DNA from 4 places in the Pseudomonas sp. WJP1 genome. Region 3 is predicted to be linked to each of the others. Evidence: predicted binding sites of a transcription regulator. Region 3 holds the regulator's gene; each other region holds the start of a gene.
The links. The regulator FliA, encoded in region 3, starts transcription of late flagellar genes. The targets are predictions, from matches to a motif close to CTAAAGTTTNNNNNNNNNNNGCCGNTAA.
Positions count from the first base shown of each region.

Region 1: a site for FliA is predicted at 1,918-1,945, ahead of OH720_RS26555 (flagellar protein MotY). Genes of this name have one in related genera too.
Region 2: a site for FliA is predicted at 1,510-1,537, ahead of motA (flagellar motor stator protein MotA). Genes of this name have one in related genera too.
Region 4: a site for FliA is predicted at 2,221-2,248, ahead of flgM (flagellar biosynthesis anti-sigma factor FlgM). Genes of this name have one in related genera too.

Region 1 covers NZ_CP110128.1:5,919,976-5,923,749, reverse strand. The annotation lists gene OH720_RS26570 (peroxiredoxin) at 1-41, shown strand, start outside; gene rnt (ribonuclease T) at 131-808, opposite strand; gene pyrC (dihydroorotase) at 805-1,851, opposite strand; gene OH720_RS26555 (flagellar protein MotY) at 2,011-2,916, shown strand; gene OH720_RS26550 (argininosuccinate synthase) at 3,046-3,774, shown strand, end outside.
Region 2 covers NZ_CP110128.1:525,741-529,514, reverse strand. The annotation lists gene motB (flagellar motor protein MotB) at 1-427, opposite strand, end outside; gene motA (flagellar motor stator protein MotA) at 590-1,441, opposite strand; gene OH720_RS02345 (HDOD domain-containing protein) at 1,608-3,146, shown strand; gene rhdA (thiosulfate sulfurtransferase) at 3,189-3,774, shown strand, end outside.
Region 3 covers NZ_CP110128.1:1,759,484-1,763,257, reverse strand. The annotation lists gene OH720_RS08035 (chemotaxis protein CheA) at 1-136, opposite strand, end outside; gene OH720_RS08030 (protein phosphatase CheZ) at 190-978, opposite strand; gene OH720_RS08025 (chemotaxis response regulator CheY) at 998-1,369, opposite strand; gene fliA (RNA polymerase sigma factor FliA) at 1,536-2,276, opposite strand; gene fleN (flagellar synthesis regulator FleN) at 2,273-3,103, opposite strand; gene flhF (flagellar biosynthesis protein FlhF) at 3,220-3,774, opposite strand, start outside.
Region 4 covers NZ_CP110128.1:5,634,446-5,638,219, forward strand. The annotation lists gene cheR (protein-glutamate O-methyltransferase CheR) at 1-294, opposite strand, end outside; gene OH720_RS25270 (chemotaxis protein CheV) at 341-1,273, opposite strand; gene flgA (flagellar basal body P-ring formation chaperone FlgA) at 1,355-2,116, shown strand; gene flgM (flagellar biosynthesis anti-sigma factor FlgM) at 2,286-2,612, shown strand; gene OH720_RS25285 (flagella synthesis protein FlgN) at 2,661-3,128, shown strand; gene OH720_RS25290 (flagellar brake protein) at 3,220-3,774, shown strand, end outside.

The sequences.
Region 1 (3,774 bases), 2.8 Mb from region 3:
GCGTTGCGGCTTACCTGACCGAGCACGCTGCTGCGCTGTAAGGCACACGCTCCTGCTATAAAAAGCAGGTACAAAAAAACCGGCCTCTGAGGCCGGTTTTTTTATGGGTGGGATTCAATCCGCGAATGTATCAATCGCCGAAATCTTCCCAACCGCCCATTTGTTTCCAGCGATTGACGATGCCGCAGAACAGCTCGGCAGTCTTCTCGGTGTCGTAGCGAGCCGAGTGCGCCTCGCGACCGTCGAAGTCGATGTCGGCGGCCTGGCAGGCCTTGGCCAGCACGGTCTGGCCATAAGCCAGGCCCGCGAGCGTTGCGGTATCGAAACTGGAGAATGGATGGAACGGGTTGCGCTTCATGTCCAGGCGCGCAACCGCGGCATTGAGGAAGCCCAGGTCGAAGCTGCTGTTGTGCCCAACCAGGATCGCCCGTTTGCAGCCATTGGCCTTGAGCGCCTTACGCACGCCGCGGAAGATATCGTTCAGCGCCGCTTCTTCACTCACAGCCATGCGCAGCGGGTGATCGAGCTTGATCCCGGTAAATTCCAGGGCTGCCGCTTCGATGTTCGCGCCTTCAAAAGGCTCGACCCGGAAGAAGTAGGTGTGATCGGGGTACACAAAACCCTTTTCATCCATGGCGATCGTCGTTGCAGCGATTTCCAGCAAGGCGTCGGTGGCCGAGTTGAAACCACCGGTTTCTACGTCGACGACAACTGGCAAGTAGCCACGAAACCTGGCGGCCATTGGATGACGGGAACCGCCGCCACCGCCTTGACCTTCCTGTTCGTCGTCGAAATGGTCTTCACTCACGCGTGTTCCTCCAGCAGGCGCCAGCGCAGTTTTTCACCGGCGCGCAGCGGGATAACGGTCAGCTCGCCAAACGGCAGGCTGGTTGGGGCGGTCCATTCTTCGCGGACCAGGGTAATGCGATCGGTGTTTGCAGGCAGGCCATAGAAGCGCGGGCCGTTGAGGCTGGCGAAGGCTTCGAGCTTGTCCAGCGCATTGCGCTGTTCGAAGGCTTCGGCGTACATCTCAATTGCCGCATAGGCGGTGTAGCAGCCGGCGCAGCCGCAAGCGGCCTCTTTGGCGTGCTGGGCGTGGGGCGCCGAGTCGGTGCCGAGGAAGAACTTTTCGCTGCCGCTGGTGGCGGCGTCGAGCAGGGCTTCCTGGTGCGTATTGCGCTTGAGGATCGGCAAGCAGTAAAAGTGCGGTCGAATTCCGCCCACCAGCATGTGGTTGCGGTTGTACAGCAGGTGGTGCGCGGTGATGGTTGCGCCAACGTTGGCCGAAGCCGAGTTGACGAACTGCACGGCGTCGGCGGTGGTGATGTGTTCGAACACCACTTTGAGCGTCGGGAAACGCTCGACCACACGACGCATGTGCTCATCGATGAAGATTTTTTCGCGGTCGAACACGTCGACATCGCCGCGGGTGACTTCACCGTGGATCAACAAAGGCATCCCGACTTCGGCCATGGCCTCGAGTGCAGGGAAGATCTTGTCGATGCTGGTGACGCCAGAGTCCGAGTTGGTGGTCGCGCCGGCCGGGTACAGCTTGGCGGCGTGAATGAAACCGCTGGCCTTGGCCTCGCGAATTTCTTCAGGCTGGGTGCGGTCGGTGAGGTACAGCACCATCAGCGGTTCGAACTGGCTGCCGGCCGGGCGGGCAGCGAGAATCCGCTGGCGATAGCCGTCGGCTTCAGCCGCGTTGCGCACCGGTGGTACCAGGTTGGGCATGATGATGGCGCGGCCAAAGGTGCGCGCAACATCCGCGACGGTATTGGTCAACACGGCACCATCGCGAAGATGAATATGCCAGTCGTCGGGACGCAGCAGGGTCAGGCGGTCGGACATGAGGGGATTCCAGGCGGGTCAAACTCAAGGGAATGCTACCGGAAAAGACTCTTGCAGGCACCCGCTATCAAGTTTTACGGGAAGCTTCCGATATCCAACAGGTATGCCGTAAACATCTGTGTGTCGGTCTTTTTGTTGTAGAAGCCAGTGGAGCCTCCCGTGCGCCAGCGTTATTTAGCCTTGCTCAGTGTGTTTGCCAGCCTTCCCGCCATGGCGCTCACTTTCCAGACTCGCCTGGAGAGCATCGAGTGGACGGTCGAAGGCGACAAATTCGAGTGCCGGCTGATTCAACCGATCACCGATTTCGGCTCGGGTGAATTCGTGCGGCGCGCAGGCGAACAGGCGACGTTTCGTTTGAATGCCTACAACGCAATGCTGGGCGGCGGTTCTGCCACCTTGCTGGCGGCCGCTGCACCCTGGCAGCCGGGGCGCGGTGATATCAACCTGGGCACGGTACGGATCGGTAGCGGCAATGTCCTGTTCAACAGCTCGCAGGCCCAGGCCGGACGCTTGATCAGCGGCCTGATGGACGGACGCAGTCCGGTAGTCCGGCACTCCTCGGGCGATGGCCGGGTGTCGGAGGTGCGCTTGCTGCCGGTCAAGTTCAACAAGGCATTTGCCGACTATCAGGGCTGTGTGGCCAAATTGCTGCCGCAGAACTTCGATCAGGTGAAGCAATCCCAGGTCGGCTTCCCCGGAGGCGGCATCGATCTGGACGGGGCCGCCAAGGCCAGGTTGCAAGTGATGCTGGAATACATGAAGGCCGATCCGACGGTCAATCGCATCGAACTGGACGGCCACTCCGATAACAGCGGCAACCGCCTGACCAACCGTGACCTGTCACGGCGAAGGGCGCTGGCGGTGATGGAGTTCTTCAAGGCCAACGGCATCCAGGAATCGCAGATCACCCTGCGTTTCCATGGCGAACGCTATCCGCTGGCACCCAATACCAGCAACGTTAACCGAGCGAAAAACCGCCGGGTAGCGATACGCCTGGAGCGCGGAGCCCCCGCAGAGCAGGTGGCCCCTCAAGCGACGAAGCCCGCCGCTTCGGCAACCTCCTGACCCTTAGGTCATCGTCGCGCTCTCGACATAATCTGTCGCTTCGTCGTCATAAGCTGTCGCGCCACTGTAAATTATTCTGTATGGGCGGTAGACTTGACGGCTTTCCGTAGAACCCCGTGGAGTGATGGCATGGCGGACGTAAACAAGGTCGTTCTGGCGTATTCCGGCGGCCTGGACACTTCGGTGATCCTCAAGTGGCTGCAGGATACTTATAACTGTGAAGTGGTGACCTTCACCGCTGACCTGGGTCAGGGCGAAGAGGTCGAACCTGCACGTGCCAAGGCTCAAGCCATGGGCGTGAAAGAGATCTACATCGACGACTTGCGCGAAGAGTTCGTGCGCGATTTCGTTTTCCCGATGTTCCGCGCCAACACCGTTTACGAAGGCGAGTACCTGCTGGGTACTTCCATCGCTCGTCCGTTGATCGCCAAACGCCTGATCGAAATCGCCAACGAAACCGGTGCTGACGCCATTTCCCACGGCGCCACCGGCAAGGGTAACGACCAGGTTCGTTTCGAACTGGGCGCCTACGCCTTGAAACCAGGTGTGAAAGTGATCGCTCCGTGGCGTGAATGGGACCTGCTGTCCCGTGAGAAGCTGATGGATTACGCTGAAAAGCACGCCATCCCGATCGAGCGTCACGGCAAGAAAAAATCCCCGTACTCGATGGATGCCAACCTGCTGCACATCTCCTATGAAGGCGGCGTGCTGGAAGACACCTGGACCGAGCACGAAGAAGACATGTGGCGCTGGACCGTCTCCCCGGAGAACGCTCCCGACAAACCGCAGTACCTGGAACTGACCTACCGCAACGGCGACATCGTGGCACTGGACGGCGTCGAAATGACCCCGGCCACC
Region 2 (3,774 bases), 1.2 Mb from region 3:
CTTTGAATTTCTGCAGTTGCGGGTTCTCTTCGACCTTGTTCTGCAGCTCTTGCAGCAGCAGTTCCAGGCGCTCCTTCTCCACCATCTCGGCCATGCCTTCGACCTGCTCGACGTCGACCGTCACCTTGTCCGGCTGCGGCTGGGTCTTCACCTCGGGGTTGAGGGTGTTTTCCGGGGCCATGGTCGGCGTGCCGCCCAGATCGATGATGTACGGCGTGCCACTTTCGGAGAAGCCGATCGGGTCCTTGAAGTAGCCGGCGATGGCGATCTTCTGTTCCGGGGTGGCGGTGGACAGCAGCCACAACACCAGGAAGAACGCCATCATCGCCGTGGCGAAGTCGGCGAAGGCGATTTTCCAGGCGCCCCCGTGATGCCCGCCGGCGATGCGCTTGACGCGCTTGATGATTATCGGCTGATTATTTTCCATGGAGAGTGCTCTGTCTCACAAATACTGTTCCTTTTTGACGGTGCCTGTTGTCGCCATACGGCGTTGCCGCTCCTCGCCATAGCGAGCTATGACTCGTCGCGGCGCCTTGTCTGGCAACAACAGTCACTCGCCAAAAAAGGAACGTATTTGCGAAACAAAGCACTATCGACCGCGAACCGCTTGTTCCAGCTCGGCGAAGCTCGGACGGTGCGCCGGGTACAGGACCTTGCGCCCGAACTCCACGGCCAGCGATGGCGGCATGCCGGAAGCGGAAGCCACCAGCGAGGCCTTGATGGCTTCGTAGACGTTCAGTTCTTCCTTGGCATCGTGGGCCAGGGAGTGCGCCAGCGGGCCGAAGAAGCCATAGGCCGCGAGAATACCGAAGAAGGTACCGACCAGTGCCGCACCGACGTGCAGGCCGATGGACTTCTGGTCGCCCTCACCCAGCGAGGCCATGGTCACCACGATACCCAGGACCGCCGCGACGATACCGAAACCGGGCATGGCGTCGGCGATACCGTTAACCGCGTGGGACGGGTGCTCCAGGTCTTCCTTGAGGCTGTAGAGCTCCATGTCGAACAGGCCCTCCAGTTCATGGGGGGCCATGTTGCCGGAGGACATGATGCGCAGGTAGTCACAGATGAACGCGGTCATGCGCTCATCCTTGAGGACCGTCGGGTACTTGGCGAAGATCGGGCTCGCCGCGGCATCTTCGATGTCCGCTTCGATGGCCATCATGCCTTCGCGGCGGCTCTTGTTGAGAATCTCGTAGATCAGGCCCAGCACTTCAAGATAGAAGGCATGGCTGAAACGTGAACCGAACATGCTCAGGGACTTCTTGAGCACGTGCATGGTCATGTAGCCGGGGTTGGCCTGCAGGAATGCACCAAGGGCCGCACCACCGATGATCATGACCTCGAAAGGCTGGATCAGGGCGGCAATCTTGCCATGGGAGAGCACGTATCCGCCGAGCACGCTCGCGAATACGACGATGATGCCGATAATTTTAGCCATAGGTAGGAGAGCACTTACTGAGTCGGGTTCAAGGTCATATTCGGAAGTTAAAAAATCTCTTCTTCTACTTATCGGCAAAACTGCGCCAGACTATAGCCAGTTCAGGCGAAAAGCTAATTTGACCCCCTCAGGGCACAGGTATTGTTGACGATGATCGCCTCCAGACATGGCTAGACAAACGAACGCCCCCACGCCAATACCGACCACGCTCGAAGGCTGGACCAAGCTTCTCGACGGCGTGCGCCTGCCGGTTCCACAGGCCAGTCATGACCGTGTCTGCCGGGCCCTGCGCGACAGCCACAGTTCTGTGCGCAAGATCGCCGACCTGATGCAGGACAGTCCAGCCCTGGCCTTAAGCGTGATTCGCGAGGCCAACCGGTACAACCATGGCGGCATGACCGAGCCGGCGGAAAACCTTGAGGTCGCCATCAATCGCCTCGGCTTGAAGCGCACCGAGGAGCTGCTCGCGCGACTGCCCGCCGTGCCCCAGGGCGAGATTCCGAAAGCCCTGCGCCAGTTGCAGCTGATCAGCCAGCACGCCAGCCAACAGGCCAACGGTTTTTTTGCCAGCCGCCTGGCGCGCCTGTGGCAGGACATCCATTGGGGCAGCCTGCTGTTTCTGTCGCCGTTGTGGCCGCTGGCCCTGACGCATCCGCACCTGCTCGAAGACTGGGAGCTGCGGGTCATTCATAAAGGCGAATCGGCGCGCACCGTCGAAAAGCAACTGTTCGGCGCCCGCCTGCTGGAAATCGGCCTGGCCCTGGTGAACCTGTGGCACCTGCCGATCTGGGTGCAACAGGGCTATCGTCTGCTGCTCACCGAGCAACGGGAGCTGGTCAAAGTCCTGCGCATTGCCCGTGACAGCGAGCATCCGCTCCGCCAGCAGAACCGTCTGGATGACGACCCGACCCTGCGCCGCTGGCTCAATCAACCGGCCAACACGGTGCTGTTGGCCAACGGGCTGGCGCTCTCGGCGCACCAGGCCTGGGACAGTCCGCACAGTGAGCGCTGGCAGTACCTGACCAGCCTCTACCTGCAAATACCGATGGACCAGGTGCAACAACAACTGCACCAGCAAGCCGCCAACAGTGCGCGTAACCACGCCATGCCCGACCTCTGGCATCCCGCTGTCGCGCTGATCTGGCCATGGGGCACGAACCCGGTGCATGCCGGTTTGCAGCCAGCCCCGGCCCCCACCGCCGAAGACCTGGCAAAGTGGCGCAAGCAATGCGCCGAGTTGCTGCTCGAGCCGAGTCGCTTCACCAATGCCATCCACCTGACCACCTCTGCCCGCGACGCACTGGTTGCCTGTGGCATGCGCAGGGTGATGATCCTGATGGCCGACCGCACCCACTCACAGCTGCGCGTGCACCAGACCGCCGGCTTGCCTGACGAAGTGGCCGGCCTGAACTTTGTCGTCAGTCAAAGCGCCGTGCTGCAACGCCTGCTCTCGCAACAGGCCCAGGTACGCCTTACGCCCCAGAACAACGCGCAATTTTCCGCGTTGCTGCCCAACAACCTGCGCAACCAGTTCAGCGGCGAACACCTGTTGCTGCGCTCGCTGCTCAACAATGGGCGGGTGATCATGATCGTCGTGGCAGACCAGGGTGGCGGGCCGTTCTCGGACATCACCGTGCAAGCCTTCGGCAAAACCGCACAATGCATCGAAAAAGCGCTGCACAGCTTTAGCCAGCGCGGCCAATAAGGCTGCGCTACAATCCCCCCTTTTGTGCTCTGGAGACCTCACATGTCTGACTTCTCTGGCTTGCCGCTGGTGATCGAGCCGAGCGACTTGCTCCCTCGTCTCGACGCCCGCGAACTGATCCTGGTGGACTTGACCAGCCCCGCCCGCTACGCCGAAGGGCACATTCCCGGCGCGCGCTTTGTCGATCCTAAACGCACGCAACTGGGGCAGGCGCCCGCCCCAGGACTGATGCCGCCGCAGGCAGCACTCGAAACCTTGTTTGGAGAGCTGGGGCACAATCCCGATGCCGTCTATGTCGTCTATGACGACGAAGGCGGCGGTTGGGCCGGACGCTTTATCTGGCTGCTGGACGTCATTGGCCACAGCAAGTATCACTATGTCGACGGCGGCCTGACGGCCTGGCTGGCAGAAGGCATGCCCATGTCGATCCAGATCCCGCCATCCGCTGGCGGCCCGGTTGCGCTGACCCTGCACGACGAACCCACCGCCACCCGCGAATACCTGCAAAGCCGTCTCGGCGCTGCCGACCTGGCGATCTGGGACGCACGCGGGCCGCTGGAGTATTCCGGCGAGAAAGTCCTGGCGGCCAAGGCCGGCCACATCCCAGGCGCGGTGAATTTCGAATGGA
Region 3 (3,774 bases):
GAAAAATTGCATTGAGCAAGTCCGCATCATCCGGACGGCTTTCCAGCTCGACCAGTTGCTCGGACAGTTGCTCTAGAATCTCGCCGGCCTCAACCAGGAAATCCTGAAGGATCTCTTCATCGGCGCCGAAGCTCATTAAGGGGGTGCTCCTACAGGTCTAAAAACCCAAAAACCTAAAATTCTTAAATTCTAAAAACCTAGGCTGGATAACAAATCGTCCACATCGTCCTGACCGGACATAACGTCTTCTCTTTTATCGGCATGAATCTGCGGACCTTCACCCTTGGAGAGATGTTTTTGTGGATCTTTTTCTGCAAGCATCGCCGCACGGTCATGTTCGATGCCCGCAAAGCGGTCTACCTGACTGGCCATCAGCACGAGCTTGAGCAAGTTGCTTTCTACTTCGGTGACCAACTGGGTCACGCGCTTGATCACCTGGCCGGTGAGGTCCTGGTAATCCTGGGCAAGCAGAATGTCATTGAGATTGCTCGACACCGCACGGTTGTCCGCGCTGCTGCGCGCCAGGAAGCCGTCGACGCGCCGGGCCAACTCACGAAACTCTTCAGCCCCGACTTCGCGGCGCATGAAGCGGCCCCAGTCGGTGCTCAAGCCCTGGGCTTCGTCAGCCAGGCTGTTGACCAGCGGTGTGGCGTTTTCCACCAGGTCCATGGTGCGGTTGGCGGCGGCTTCGGTCAGCTTCACCACATACCCCAGGCGCTCGGTGGCGTCGGTGATCTGTGACACTTCCTCGGCTTGCGGCATGTGCGGGTCAATCTGGAAGTTGACGATCGCGCTATGCAGCTCGCGGGTGAGCTTGCCCACTTCCTGATACAGGCCGCGGTCACGGGTCTGGTTGAGCTCATGGATCAATTGCACAGCATCGCCGAACCTGCCCTTTTCAAGGCTCGCGACCAATTCGACGGCGTGTTTTTTCAGGGTCGATTCAAAATCGCCCTGGGATGATTCGTTATGCCCCATAGCTCCCCCGTGGCGCAGTTCAACCGATGCGTTCGAAAATCTTCTCGATTTTTTCTTTCAACGCCTGGGCCGTGAAGGGTTTGACGACATAGCCGTTTACGCCGGCCTGGGCCGCTTCGATGATCTGCTCGCGCTTGGCTTCGGCAGTCACCATCAGCACGGGCAGGTGCTTGAGCCTTTCATCGGCGCGCACGTGGCGCAGCAGATCGATACCGGTCATGCCAGGCATGTTCCAGTCCGTCACCAGAAAGTCGATGCTCCCGCTGTTGAGTACCGGAATGGCGGTAGTGCCATCGTCGGCCTCGACCGTGTTGGTGAACCCAAGGTCACGCAACAGGTTCTTGATGATCCGCCGCATCGTTGAGAAGTCATCAACGATGAGGATTTTCATGTTCTTGTCCAATTCGACCTCCAAGCAGACTAAAACGCGCCCAGCACCTGGACGCGCCATTTCAATCAATCTGGCGAAACACTTGATGACTGTTTGGGTTACAACGGATCGAGGCCGGCGCGGTTCATCACCCCACCAACCGCGTCGCAGTGCCCCCACACTGCCTTCAGCGCGCTCGCCACTCTCCCAGACGCCCCCGCAAACGGGCCGCGCACTGGCTGTGTAACTGGCTGACCCGGGATTCGCTGACCCCCAGGACCTCGCCGATTTCCTTGAGATTCAGTTCTTCGTCGTAGTACAGCGCCAACACCAATCGCTCACGCTCCGGCAAATTGGCGATCGCGTCCGCCAGCGCTGCCTGGAAGCGTTCATCTTCCAGATCGCGAGACGGTTCCAGATGAGCACTGGCGCCGTCCTCGTGCAGCCCTTCATGTTCGCCGTCCTGCAACAGGTCGTCGAAACTGAACAGGCGGCTGCCCAGGGTGTCGTTCAAAATCCCGTAGTAATCGTCAAGACTCAATTGGAGTTCGGCCGCAACTTCGTGATCTTTAGCGTCACGGCCGGTTTTCGCTTCAATCGAGCGAATGGCGTCGCTGACCATTCGCGTATTGCGGTGGACCGAACGAGGCGCCCAGTCACCCTTGCGCACTTCATCGAGCATGGCGCCGCGGATGCGGATGCCTGCGTAGGTCTCGAAACTGGCGCCTTTGCTGGCGTCGTATTTGGTCGATACTTCCAGCAGGCCGATCATCCCGGCCTGGATCAGGTCTTCGACCTGGACACTGGCCGGCAGACGCGCCAGCAAGTGATAGGCAATGCGTTTAACCAGCGGCGCGTAACGCTCGATCAGCTCGTACTGCGCGTTACGCGCCGATGCCTTGTAGAGGTTGTAACCGCTGGCGGTCATAGCACCGGTCCTGCCGTTTGTTGCACGAGGCGCTCGACGAAAAACTCCAGGTGCCCGCGCGGGTTGGCGGGCAACGGCCAGGTATCGACCTTCTGCGCGATCGCCTTGAATGCCAGCGAGCACTTGGAGCGCGGGAAGGCCTCGTAGACGGCGCGCTGCTTCTGCACGGCCTTGCGCACGCTTTCGTCGTAAGGCACCGCGCCGACGTATTGCAGGGCGACGTCGAGGAAGCGGTCGGTGACCTTGGTCAACTTGGCGAACAGGTTGCGCCCTTCCTGGGGGCTCTGCGCCATGTTGGCCAGCACGCGGAAACGGTTCATGCCGTAATCGCGGTTGAGCAACTTGATCAACGCATAGGCGTCAGTGATCGAGGTCGGCTCGTCGCACACCACCAGCAACACTTCCTGGGCCGCGCGCACGAAACTGACCACAGATTCACCAATGCCCGCCGCCGTGTCGATCACCAGCACGTCGAGATTGTCACCGATGTCGCTGAAGGCCTGGATCAGGCCGGCGTGCTGGGCCGGGCTCAAGTGGACCATGCTCTGGGTGCCGGACGCCGCGGGAACGATGCGGATGCCGCCGGGGCCCTGCAACAGTACGTCACGCAGTTCACAGCGGCCTTCGATCACATCGGCCAGGGTACGTTTGGGTGTCAGCCCCAACAGAACGTCGACGTTCGCCAGGCCCAGGTCGGCGTCCAGCAGCATGACGCGCCGGCCAAGCTCAGCCAAAGCCAGGGACAAGTTCACTGACACGTTAGTTTTGCCGACGCCACCTTTGCCGCCGGTCACCGCGATCACCTGTACAGGATGCATGCTGCCCATGTTATTTCTTTACCTTGTTCTGCATAGACGGGGCCACATAACTGGCTGCGCGTTCACAACCGGAACAATGCATGGCAGGCCATCGATGTAGGGTACAAAAACTATTCATTGTTACCTCAGCCAACCTGCTTGGTCGGACTGTGGTAGATATCAGCGAACATGTCAGCCATGGCCTCTTCGCTGGGTTCTTCCTGCATTTGCACGCTGACGGCCCGACTGACCAGTTGATGACGACGCGGCAGATGCAGATCATCCGGAATCCGCGGGCCATCGGTCAGGTAGGCCACCGGCAACTCATGGCTGATGGCCAGACTCAACACCTCGCCCAAGCTTGCCGTTTCATCCAGTTTAGTCAGGATGCAGCCAGCGAGCCCGCAACGCTTGTAACTGTGATAAGCGGCGGTTAGAACCTGTTTCTGGCTGGTGGTTGCCAGGACCAGATAATTTTTTGAGCGGATGCCTCGAGCGGCCAGGCTTTCGAGCTGCATGCGCAGGGCCGGGTCGCTGGCTTGCAGGCCGGCGGTATCGATCAGCACCACGCGCTTGCGCAACAAGGGATCCAGCGCCTGGACCAGCGACTGGTTCGGATCGACGTGGGTCACCGGCACATTGAGGATCCGCCCGAGGGTCTTGAGCTGTTCCTGGGCACCGATGCGGAAGCTGTCCATGCT
Region 4 (3,774 bases), 3.1 Mb from region 3:
GGCCTTGATCGCTTCGGGCAACACCTTGTTCTTCAAGACTTCAAACGGATAGGTATCACGAAACCATAGGGTTTCGTTGGTCGTCATCGCATCCACCACCATCTCGCGCAACCCGCTGCGCGGCTGGGTCTGAATGCGCTGGACCAGCTCACCCAGGGACTTGATGCCTTGCTGCTCCATCAGTTTGTTGAGACGGCTGGAGACCAGATACTGCTTGTTTTCACCGAGCAAAATGCCACAGGCTTTTTCCAGGAACACCCGGAACTGTTCGAAATCCAAATTACCCGTAGACAATGCTGCCGCCTCTAAAATCGTGTTGACTGCCGGGGGCCGGACGCCCCTAGCTGATGTCTGCTGCTCTGATCCGGTCGACTACCCGGGATGCCAGGTCATCAGGACGGAATTTGGCCAGGAAATCATCGGCACCGACCTTCCTGACCATCGCCTGATTGAACACACCTGACAACGAAGTATGCAGGATGATGTGAAGCTTTTGCATTCGGGGGTCGTTGCGGATCTCGGCCGTGAGGGTGTATCCGTCCATTTCCGGCATCTCGATGTCGGAAATCATCATCAGGAACTCCTCCTCCGGCTTCTTGCCCTCGTCGACCAGCTTGCGCAGGTAATCCAGCGCTTGCCGACCGTCGTTCAACGCCACCACTTCAACACCGACCGTTTGCAGGCACCGGGTGACCTGCTTGCGCGCCACCGACGAGTCATCGACCGTCAGCACCCGCAAGGAGAGCGCCTTGTGCTGGGTTTCGACATCCACCACGCCAGCGGAAATCGCTTCCGGGGTGGGGGCCACTTCCGCCAGCACCTTCTCGACGTCGATGATTTCCACCAACTGGTTGTCGACCCGCGTCACAGCCGTCAGGTAGTGATCACGTCCCGTGCCCTTGGGTGGCGGATGAATCTCCTCCCAGTTCATGTTGACGATGCGCTCCACCGAGCGCACCAGGAATCCCTGGGTCTTGGTGTTGTACTCCGTGATGATCACGAAGGGGTTGTTCTTGTCCTTCAAGCCACCGGAGCCGGTCGCCATCGCCAGATCAAGGATCGGAATGGTCGCCCCCCGAATATTCGCCACGCCACACACGACAGGACTGGACTTGGGCATCAGCGTCAGTTTGGGGCATTGCAGCACCTCCCGCACCTTGAACACGTTGATCCCATACAGCTGCTGGCCGTCGAGACGGAACAACAGCAACTCGAGGCGATTCTGCCCCACCAGTTGCGTGCGCTGGTTTACCGAATCCATTACACCAGCCATGCCTGACTCCTACGCCAACGCTAAGTGTTGTTGCGACGCGCCTTCATCACTAAACGGCACGGCGCTTGCTTTTTATCTGTCATGAACACACAACCGACATTAATCCGACGCTTGACCACCCGCTGCCGCCAATGGCTGGGAGTGTTGTCGGCTGTTTGCCTGTTCAACGCTGGCAGCCCTGCCCTTGCTGACGCGGTTACCTTGCCTGACATGCTTATCGGCGTCACCCAGGGCTTTCTTGAATTCACCGTAGAGGACTATCTGGCGACGAGTCAAACCCAAGGACGCTATGAAATCGAGGTGAACCCGCTCGATCCACGCCTGCGCATGCCGATGTGCGACAAGGAATTGACAGCCACGTTGGAGAGCCCGGCCAAGCCTTTGGGCCGCGTAACGGTCAAGGTTCGCTGCGAGGGAGTATCGCCCTGGACAGTCTTCGTGCCCGCTCAAGTACGCCTGTTTCGCGAGGTTGTCACGACCACACGGCCACTACGCCGCGCAGGCATTGTCGAGCCACAGGACGTCATGCTTCGTGAGCGCGATATCAGCTTGCTCAACCAGGGTTATCTGACTGCCGTGGACCAGGCCATCGGGCAACGACTTACGCGACCAATGGTCAACGATCAGGTCATCAGCCTAGTGCACATCGAACAGGCGGAAGTGATACGCAAGGGCGACCAGGTGGTGATTACCGCCCGCAGTGGTACGCTCAGCGTACGAATGCCCGGCGAGGCACTGGCCGGTGGCGGCCTGAGCGAACAGATTCGGGTCAAGAACCTCAATTCCAAACGGGTCATCAAGGCACAGGTGATCGCGCCGGGCCAGGTGGAAGTGTCCATGTAGTGGCCTACTGCGGGTGAAGATGTGGCGCCGGCCTCGGCGGTCCCCTAAACTGTGTGCCAGGCACGGCAAGCGCTGGCGCGCGCAAGCTCATTTGATAATTGAGCCTAAAGTTTTTCAGGGAATGGCCGAAAACATGGCAAGCGTCCAAATCCCCAGAGGTTTTTTTACCATGGTCATCGATTTCAGCCGATTGAACAGCTCCCCGTCACTCACGGGCAGTACACGTACCAACGCCGCCAGGGAAACTGCCGAAACCGGTAAGCCTGCCGAGCTTACCCCCTCCGCCGAACAGGCCGGTACCGTCAAAAGCGGGGAATCGGTACACCTGAGCAATGAGGCGCAACAGTTGCAAAAGATCACCGATACGCTGCGCGATCAGCCTGTCGTCGACAAATCCCGCGTGGCTGAGTTGAAAGCAGCCATCGCCGATGGCAGCTATAAAGTCGACAGCAACCGCGTTGCCAGCAAACTGCTCAACTTCGAAGCCCAGCGCTAGGCCTCGGCCCGCGCCAGGCTTTTGGACGCTTAAACACCAAGGCCAGCCATGCACGACACTAATCTACTGCAACTGATCACCGACGACCTTGCTCCAGCGCAACACTTGCTGGAGTTACTGCACACCGAATCCCTCGCCTTGCATGGCCGCGACATGCCGTTGCTGGAAGATGTTCTGGCGCGCAAGCAGGCGATGATCATCCAGCTCGAACAGCATGGCCGCAAACGCAGTGAAATTCTTGCCAGCCTCAACCTGCCAGCCAACCGCAGCGGTCTGGAGCAACTGGCCAGTCAATCGAGCGTTGGCCAAGCGTTGCTGGCACAAAGCGATGTACTGACCGACCTTCTGGCTCAATGCCACGCCGCCAACGCCGACAATGGACAGTCGATCCAGGTACAGCAGGCCGCCACGGCCACCCAGCTGAGAATCCTTAATGGCGGTGAACAACCCGCGCTTTATGACGCCAGCGGATCATTCTCCAGGCTTGTGAAACCACGCCCGCTCAGTCAGGCTTAAGCCTGTCGATAAGCACGCTCTATCAAGACGCGAAACATGCTGGCAAAATGCCGCCTGCCGTAGTCAAAATTTGTCTGGAGATTGATTAACCGTGTCCAATGCCTTAAATGCGGAAGATGCTCCGCAGCCACCCAAGGTGCTCAGCACGCCCCTGGAAATCTCCGGCAATTTGCGCCAGCTGCTAGACAGCCATGACCCTTTGATCATCACGTTCCACGAGCGCAGCCAGCGCTTCCAGAGCTATCTGGTGGATCTTGATCGTGAACGCAACATGATTGCCCTGGACGAAATGATTCCCCGCGATGGCGAGCGTTTCCTGCTGGCCGGCGAAGCCTTCAAGGTCGAAGGTTTTCATGAAGGCGTGCGCATTGCGTGGGAAAGCAATGGCCCGTTGACCATCGACGAGTCCAACGGCAGCCGTTGCTACCGTGGCACCCTGCCCGATGAAGTCGTCTACCACCAGCGCCGCAATGCATTCCGTGCCGCCTTGAAACTGGCCCAACTGGTCAACGTCAATCTGGACGGTGAAAAACTCAAGGCATCGATCAGCGGCAAGCTGCTGGACATCTCCGCCACTGGCTGCAAGTTGCGCTTCGATGGCGACATCACCGGCAGCCTGCAACTGGGTCAGGTTTATGACCGCTTC